2 regions of the Knoellia pratensis genome follow, and region 2 is predicted to be linked to the other one. Evidence: predicted binding sites of a transcription regulator. Region 2 holds the regulator's gene; the other holds the start of a gene.

Region 1 (4,208 bases), on a different contig from region 2:
GAGGGACGCCGCGCCGTCGACGGCTTCGACCGCGCGCAGGTGGAGGATCTGGCGTGGGAAGTCCCAGTCGTAGAGGGCCTGACTGGCGTCGATCCCCTCGTGGCACTGGAGGCGGATGAGCGGGACGCCGGCGGCTTCGGCCAGCGCCTCGGCCAGGGCGGTCTTGCCCGTGCCCGGCTCGCCCTCCACGAGGAGCGGCCGGTGCAGGCGAGTCGCCAGCCAGGCGATCGTCGCGAGCTCATCGTCGGCGAGGTAGCCGGTGCCCTCGAGGGCGGTCCGCAGATCTGCAGCAGTGGAGAACTCCATACGGTGCATCGTCACACGTCTGCCCCGAGCCGGGCGCCGCTCAGAACGGAATGGGTTGTGGCGGGCGGGGTGGTCGGGGTGGGAAGTCGATGCGGTAGCGGTTCCAGCTCGGGTTGAAGTCGAGGTCGATGCGTGGTGGTGGGCCGCCGAAGGTGTTGCCGTTCATGTCGAACGCGAACGGGTACGCGCGGGGTTGGGCGTTGTCGGGTCCGCCGAGCAGTTCGATGAGTTCCTCCTCGAACGTGGTGGGGATGTCCGTGGGGTCGCCTGCGATGCGGCCAGCCGTCGAAGGGTCGCGGTGGGTGGCCCCGGCGGTGACGAGGTGGAGGTGGTCCACGGGCCAGGTGGTGCGTTGCAGCCCGGTGGGATCGATCCAGGTGACCGTGCCATCGGGGTGGAGTGTCACGGTCCAGCCGTCGCGTTGCTTGATGCGGTGGTGGCGCCGGCACAGGCACATGAGGTTGATCGGGCTTGTGGGTCCGGTCGGCCAGGGGCGGACGTGGTCGAGGTCGCACTGGCGTGCGGGCACAGTGCATCCGGGGAAGCGGCAGTTTCCGTCGCGCAACCGGATGAGTCGGACCATGCCGTCGGGGACCCGGTAGGACTGGCTGAAGTCTTCGAGGTTCTGGCCGGAGCGTTCGGCTTTGCGGTGGGCACGTCGGGCGCGAGCCTGACCGCGGGCCAAAGCGGCGGGTACGTCGCCGTGCAGGAGGGCGCCGGTGGTGGTGTCGCAGGTCAGTTCACCGTCGGGGTCGGAGACGCCGGCATTGTCGAGCCATTCACGGCGCACGAACGTCGTGCCACCTTGTCCGAGGCCACCCACCTCAACCAGGTCCTCCGCTGCACCGCTCGCCGCGGCGGTGTTGGTGTCGGCGGTGGTGGCGGTGGTGTCACCGTCGTCGGCGGCGCGGGTGGTGTGGACGATGACCTTGACATCACTGTGTTCGAGGATGAGTTCCATCATCGCGTCAGCCCGGGCGAGTTCGAGGCTGTGGGCCTTGTTCTCCCGCACCAGCTGGCGGGCGCGTTCGGTGACAGCAGCCCACGCACCACGCGCGTCCTCGACACGGAAGTCACCGCGCCAGTGATCAGTACCGTTGACGCCGGTGCGACGCGTCAATCCGCGCCGGGCGCGCTCGTCCTCGACGTGAGCGGTGACCGCGTCCGGGTCCACCAGCGCTGCGGTGCGGGCCAGGAGTTGACGCAACGGGCCCACGGTCAGCTGCCCCCACACGTCCTTGACCCGGTCCACCACCTCCGCGGCGGACTGCGCCGACAAGAACTCCGTCTCCTCCGTCACAACCCGCGCACGATGCTCATCCAGGTCACCACTGGCCATGGCATCGACCACGGCCGGGGTGCGGGTCAGCTGCCGGATCGCATCCAGGATCCGGTTCGTCGCCACGAACACTGAACACCCCAGCCTGGGTGCCGCCAGCTCGGGCCCGTCCAGGCGTTGGTAGCCCAACCCGTGGTGCACCTCCGCAGGCATGCCGTCCTCCTGCCGGTGCGCATCACGTGCGGACAGGTGCGCCAACGCCACCGCCTGCCGGGCCGACGCCGCGTCCTTCTCCCGCTGCGCGAGCTCGATGACGTCCAGGAGCTCATCGGAACTCAACTGGTCAGCGCACGCACGCAACGCGGCATACCGGCCCTCAAGGGCGGCGGTCGCAGCGGTGCTTTCCATGCCCCAACAATACTCGAACGTGAGTTCTGGAGTCAAGGATTTCGGGCTACGCTCTGGGCTGAATTCGCAACTGGCACAACCCAATTCACCAAAATGACATAACAAGCCGCGCTCTCGTCAACCACGCTGACAACAGCCACTGACAGCGGTCGGGTCAGACGTCACCGGGCCGGTCGATGTCCCGTCCAGTGGCCAGGTCGCCACACTCGACCAGGCGTGGCCGGTGGCTGTCGAAGTACGTCCTGGCGCCGTGATCACCCACAGCGTGACGTCGGATGAGCCGCCAGTGATCCCGACCGATGAGCACGGGGTGGCCAGCACGCCCGTCATAGGCGGCCCGAAGGAGGACACCGTCGAGGTCCCCGTCGACCGAGTCGAGCAGCCGCGTGTGAACGGCGGCCCCAACGTCCGGCAGGTCGACGAGCATGAGGATCATCGCCTCGGCATCAGTCACCTCGAGCGCTTCGATCCCGCAGCGCAGCGAGGCCCCCATCCCCTCGGCCCAGTCCTCGGCCTCGGCAACCACCCCACCAACCCGCTCGGCGCGCAGCCGAACACTGTCGGCCGAGTGGCCCACGACGACGTGGACCTTGCTCACCCCGGCGTCGAGAAGCCTGCTGACCGTCGACTCCACGAGCGAGGGCCCGGACGGCGACAACCGGAGCAGTGCCTTGGGACCTCCCATGCGTCGCCCGGCCCCCGCCGCGAGAACGAGTCCAGCGACCCCTCCGTCAACCATCCGAACACTGTGCCACCCGACGCAGCCCAGTGCGTGCCGGACATCAGACAGAGTGGTGACATGAGCATCACGACGAGAGCAGCCGTCCTGCGCCACTCGACGGACCGCCAGCCCTTCGCCGAGTCCCGGCCGCTCGCGATCGAGGAGCTGGCTCTGCAAGGACCGGGCCCCGGTGAGGTGCTCCTCCGGATCGTCGCTGCCGGGCTGTGCCACTCCGACCTCTCGGTCGTCAACGGCGACCGGCCGCGCCCCTTGCCGATGGTCCTCGGGCACGAGGCCGCCGGCATCGTCGAGGAACTCGGCCCGGGGGTCATCGATGTGAGCGTCGGCGACCGCGTCGTCTGCTCCTACGTCCCCTCCTGCGGTCACTGTGCTGACTGCGCGGGCGGCCACCCCGTTCGCTGCGCCGAGGCCCAGGCAGCCAACCGCGAGGCTCGGCTCGTGACGGGACGCCGACCCTTCAACAACGCCTCAGGCGCCGAGCTCCACCATCACCTCGGGGTCTCGGCGTTCTCCGAGTTCACCGTTGTGTCGCCGCTTTCTCTCGTTCCGGTGCCCGACGACGTTCCACTCGAGACGGCCGCGGTCTTCGGGTGCGCGGTCCTCACCGGCGCCGGTGCGGTCCTCAACACCGCTGTCGTGCGGCCCGGCGAGGCCGTGGCCGTCGTCGGCCTGGGTGGTGTGGGCATCTCCGCAGTCATGGCCGCCGCCCTCGCCGGAGCCCACCCCGTCATTGCCGTCGACACCGTCGAGTCCAAGCTCGAGTCCGCCAAGGCAGTCGGCGCGACTCACGGCGTCCTCGCCGGTGACGAGGCAGTGGAGCAGATCCGTGAGCTGACCCGAGGTGGCGTCGCAGTGGCGATCGAGGCCGCAGGGCACCCAACGGCCCTGTCCACGGCATACGCCGCAACGCGGGTGGGCGGTCGCGTCGTCATCACCGGGCTCCCCCACCCCCGCCACGAGATCGGGGTGCCGATCGCCTCGCTCGTTGCCGAGGAGAAGTCGATCCTCGGCTCCTACATGGGCTCGTCGGTTCCCCGCCGCGACCTGCCGCGACTCTTCGACCTGTATGCCGCGGGTCTCCTTCCAGCTGATGCTCTCGTCACGTCGCGCTCAGTCCCGCTCGACGACATCAACGCGGCCCTAGACCGGCTCCACTCCGGCGCCGAGGTGCGGCAGATCATCACGCCGTGACGGCTAGACACGTCCCATCACGAAGGCGGTGAGGAAACCGACGGTGGCGGCCAGCCCGGCATACAGGTGGGTCTTCTCGAAGGCCTCCGGAATCATCGTGTCGGCGACCATGGCGAGGATGCCTCCGGCGGCGAGCGCGGTGATCGCGGCGACGGTCGTCGGGGCGGCACCCTCGAGGAAGAGGACGCCGAGGAGCCCGGCGAGCCCGCTGGCGACGGCGATGCCGCCCCACACTCCGAAGACGTAGCGAGCGCTGCGGCGTGAGGCCTTCATCCCCGCGGC
Region 2 (4,208 bases):
GTGATCGTGACACCGGGGTGGTCGGCCTTGACCTTGGCCAGCGCCTTGGGGACGAGGGTCGCGGACGCGCTGGGGAAGGCCATGAGCCGGACGCGGCCGGAGCGCAGTCCGGCGATGGCCGCGACTTCTTCCTCGGCGGCGTCAAGAGCAGAGAGGACAGGGCCCGCGTGGCGGGCGAGCACGGCGCCGGCCTCGGTGAGCCGCACGCTGCGACCGATGCGCTCGACGAGCGTCGTGCCCGTGCGTGTCTCGAGGCGGCGAACCATCTGCGAGATGGCGGGCTGGGAGTAGCCGAGCGAGAGCGCCGCCGCGGTGAAGCTGCCTTCATCGGCGATGGCGCGCATGACCCGGAGTCCGGCTGCATCAATCATGGATGCATTCTATAACGCTCAGTTATCAAAGTTCCAGTCCTCTGCACAGGGTGTGATGCAGGGTCCTGTGGTGGTGCGGCGTATCTGTGGGGAGAGCGCCGCCTCCTTCCGTACATGAAGACCACGATCCGCCGGCGGACAGCCCGCCGCAGCCACCACCCGGACGTCAGCTGTGACGCCCTCGGGCGCTGGCACTGGAAGTGCCAGTGTGGCGCCGGGGCCCACGCGGGAGGGTCGGCCACGGACTGGCGCTGGATGGTCACGGGGGCCCTCGTCCACCAGAACGCCTGCCCCGGCGAGTGACCGCCCCGGCCTCTCCCTTGCGTCTGCGTGAAGGGTCGCTGGAGCCGCCACATCCGCAGACGCAACGTGGGAAGTGGCGGAAAGTTTGCGGATGATGTCGTGGGAGCCACTAGGCCGACGGGTTGCCCTCGGTGTGAGGTGGTGACATGACCTCCGAGACTGCTCCGTTGCCCGCCATCGCCGACAACGCCGCCCTGGTGTTGATCGACATCCAGAACGGATTCGACGACGCGGCGTGGGGGCGCCCCGGTCCAGATGCCGCGGCGGCGCAGGAGCGGATGCGCGAACTCGCGCACAAGTGGGGCGAGTCGGGTCGACCCCTGGTCGTCGTACGCCACGACAGCACGAGCTCCGCCTCACCGCTGCGCCCGGGGCAGCCCGGCAACGACGTGGTCGCGTGGGTGGCAGAGCTCAAGGCCGACGTCCTCGTGACCAAGAGCGTCAACTCGGCCTTCATCGGTGAGCCGGACCTCGACGGCTGGCTGCGTGGACGCGGCATCAGCCAGATCGTCGTCATCGGGATCCAGACGAACATGTGCGTGGAGACGACGTCGCGAATGGGCGGGAACCTCGGCTACGACGTCATCGTGCCGATCGACGCGACGAGCACCTTCGACCTGGCGGGGCCGGACGGCGCAGTGATGTCGGCCGAGGACCTGGCCCGGGCCACGGCGACGAACCTGCACGGTGGAGGTTTCGCAACCGTCACTTCTGCGAGGGCGATCCTGGCGTCCGCCTGATGAGCGTGTCACTCGGCGTCGCGCCGCCCTGACCCCTCGGGGGCGGTCTCGTGCCGACTTACGATGGTGCGGTGAGTTCTGCGGTCAGGTCCAACATGAGCACCAACGTCAGCGTCGCCGACGTGGCTGCCCTGTTGCGCGACTGCGATCCAGCGCTCGTCCTCACCGGTGCCGGCATCTCCACCGAGAGTGGCATCCCGGACTACCGCGGCCCGGACGGCAATCGTCGGGTCACGCCAATGTCGCACCAGGAGTTCATTGCGACGAGTGCTGCGAGACAGCGCTATTGGGCTCGCAGCTTCATCGGCTGGCAGCGCTTCAGTGCGGCCGAACCCAACGCCGGACACCGCGCCGTCACCGGGCTCCAGCGCGCCGGGGCATTCGGCACGGTCATCACCCAGAACGTCGACGGACTCCATCAGGACGCCGGCACGCGTGACGTCATCGAGCTCCACGGGAGCCTCGCCGAGGTCGAATGCCTCACCTGCGGGGAGCGCGTGGACCGCGACCTCGTCCAGGCGTTCATGGACGACGCCAACCCCGGATTCGCCTCTCTCGCAATGGGACTCGTCGGCGACGGTTCTCAGGTGAGCAGTCAGATCCGGCCCGACGGCGACATCGTCCTGGCCGACTCGGCCGTCCAGACCTTTGTCGCTCCACGCTGTCTCGTATGCCGTGCCGACACCGTCAAACCCGACGTCGTCTTCTTCGGTGGTTCCGTTCCCAAGGCGCGGGTCGAGCAGTGTTTCGCCCTCACCGACGCGGCGCCCGCGCTCGTCGTGCTGGGGTCGTCGCTCAAGGTGATGAGCGGCTACCGGTTCGTACGACGGGCGGCCGCACACGGCATACCCGTCGTGGTCGTCACGAAGGGCCCCACACGCGGCGACGCCGAGACAACGCATCGGATCGATGCGTCGCTCGGCGTCACGTTGTCCGCGTTGGCGGACGAACTCGCTGTGAGTGTGGACTAGATCCGGCGGAGGACCGCGGTGACCTTGCCCAGGATGGTGGCGTGGTCGCCGTCGATCGGGTCGAAGGCGGGGTTGTGCGGCATGAGCCAGACCTTGCCGTCCTTGCGCTTGAACGTCTTGACTGTCGCCTCGTTGTCGAGCATCGCGGCCACGATGTCGCCGTTGTCGGCGTTGGGCTGCTGACGCACGACGACCCAGTCACCGTCGCAGATGGCGGCGTCGATCATCGAGTCACCCACGACCTTGAGCAGGAAGAGCGAGCCCTCGCCGACGATCTGCTTGGGCAGCGGGAAGACCTCGTCCACCATCTCCTCAGCCATGATCGGCACACCGGCGGCGATCCGTCCGAGGACGGGCACGTAGCTCGCCTCGGGACGCGCGTCACCCGAACCGGTCGGATCCATCTCGGCGTCGATGTCGTCGGGCGAGGCGCCACCGCGATAGCCGCGGATGTCGCTCGGCGTGTCGGGCGAGATGACCTCGAGCGCGCGCGGCCGGTTGGGGTCGCGGCGCAGGTAGCCCTTCTTCTCGAGCGCATTGAGCTGGTGCGACACCGAGCTGGGGGAGGTGAGGCCAACTGCCTGGCCGATCTCGCGCATGCTCGGCGGGTAGCCGCGCCGATCCACGGAGTTGCGGATGACGTCGAGAACCTTGCGCTGACGCACCGTGAGCGTGCCGTCACCGGGGTCGCGGTCGGGCAGCTGCTGCACAACACTGTCGTCGGCGTCGTGGCGGCGCTTGTCGCTCATGGGTTCGTCTCCTCGCGGGGCGTTGTCAGTGGTGCCTGATTGGCTTCCTGACATGAGCACAGACTACGGAGTTCGAGTACATGTTTCAAACATCTGTTCGACGCGTGTCTTGAAGTCCTCGAACATCCGTGCTAGAAATCGTACAAGCGTTCGTTCGAACACCGTTTCGATCGTGACATCGACCCAGGAGGACACCATGAGTGCAGTTGCAGTTCTGGACAGCGCTGCATTGCTGGACGGCACCACCAATGGGTATGCCGCACCCCGGCCCGTTCCGCGTCGTGCCCCGCAGCCGCGGCTCGTGTCCGTTCCCACGGGCGAGTCGGTGCGCGAGGTGGCGCAGCCCGCGCTGCGTCTGACCCGGGCCGGACGACTCGTTCTCACCAGTGCCGTCGTGCTCGTCGCTCTCCTTGTGGCGTTCGTCGCTCTCACCGGTGGGGCTGCCGCGTCGGCGCCCGCCGAGACGGTGACCGTCCAGCAGGGACAGACCCTCTCCGAGATTGCCGCCGAGAACTTGACCGGCGTGTCCATCGCGACTGGTGTGTCGATGCTCCAGGACGCCAACGACCTTGCCAGCGCGCAGGTCCAGGTCGGCCAGGCCATCGTCATCCCGCAGGGCTGATCGCACAGACACACACCACGAACTCCGAGCCGCTTCGACCCCGGCTCGGTCCTGAGTCCTTGGATGAGCTTCGACCCCTCTCCGACTCAGCAGGGAGAGCGCCCCGCCACTGTTGGTGCGGGGCGCTCTTTGCTGCGCAATAAGTCGGGGCAGTTTGCGCTTGGACCTCTCATGACGAACGAGAAGATTCAGAAGGTCAAGCAACTGCGGATCGTTGTCGAGGCGCAGGACTATGACGAGGCGGTCCGGTTCTATCGCGACGTGCTGGGCATGGACGAGATTGCGGCGTTCTCCGAGGGCGGCGACGACCGTGTCGCGATCCTCGAGGCCGGGCGGGCGACGTTCGAGATTGCGAGCCCCGCGCACAAGGTCGCGATTGACGCGGTCGAGGCCGGCGGAACCCCGAGCCCGAAGATCCGGATCGCCTTCGAGGTTGACGACGCGGAGTCGGC

What was found. Region 2 encodes LexA, which represses DNA repair genes until DNA is damaged. Its sites were predicted from a motif close to TCGAACANNTGTTCGA; they were not measured.
Region 1: a site for LexA is predicted at 2,007-2,022, ahead of ACFQRE_RS11945 (HNH endonuclease signature motif containing protein). Genes of this name have one in related genera too.

Annotation. Positions count from the first base shown of each region.
Region 1 is NZ_JBHTDJ010000003.1:442,037-446,244, reverse strand. Features, by position in the region: gene ACFQRE_RS11950 (AAA family ATPase) at 1-306, opposite strand, end outside; gene ACFQRE_RS11945 (HNH endonuclease signature motif containing protein) at 347-1,993, opposite strand; gene ACFQRE_RS11940 (nucleotidyltransferase family protein) at 2,148-2,732, opposite strand; gene ACFQRE_RS11935 (zinc-binding dehydrogenase) at 2,793-3,926, shown strand; gene ACFQRE_RS11930 (ZIP family metal transporter) at 3,930-4,208, opposite strand, start outside.
Region 2 is NZ_JBHTDJ010000004.1:11,430-15,637, forward strand. Features, by position in the region: gene ACFQRE_RS16160 (LysR family transcriptional regulator) at 1-371, opposite strand, end outside; gene ACFQRE_RS16165 (hypothetical protein) at 486-674, shown strand; gene ACFQRE_RS16170 (cysteine hydrolase family protein) at 821-1,414, shown strand; gene ACFQRE_RS16175 (Sir2 family NAD-dependent protein deacetylase) at 1,486-2,385, shown strand; gene lexA (transcriptional repressor LexA) at 2,382-3,134, opposite strand; gene ACFQRE_RS16185 (LysM peptidoglycan-binding domain-containing protein) at 3,331-3,756, shown strand; gene ACFQRE_RS16190 (VOC family protein) at 3,928-4,208, shown strand, end outside.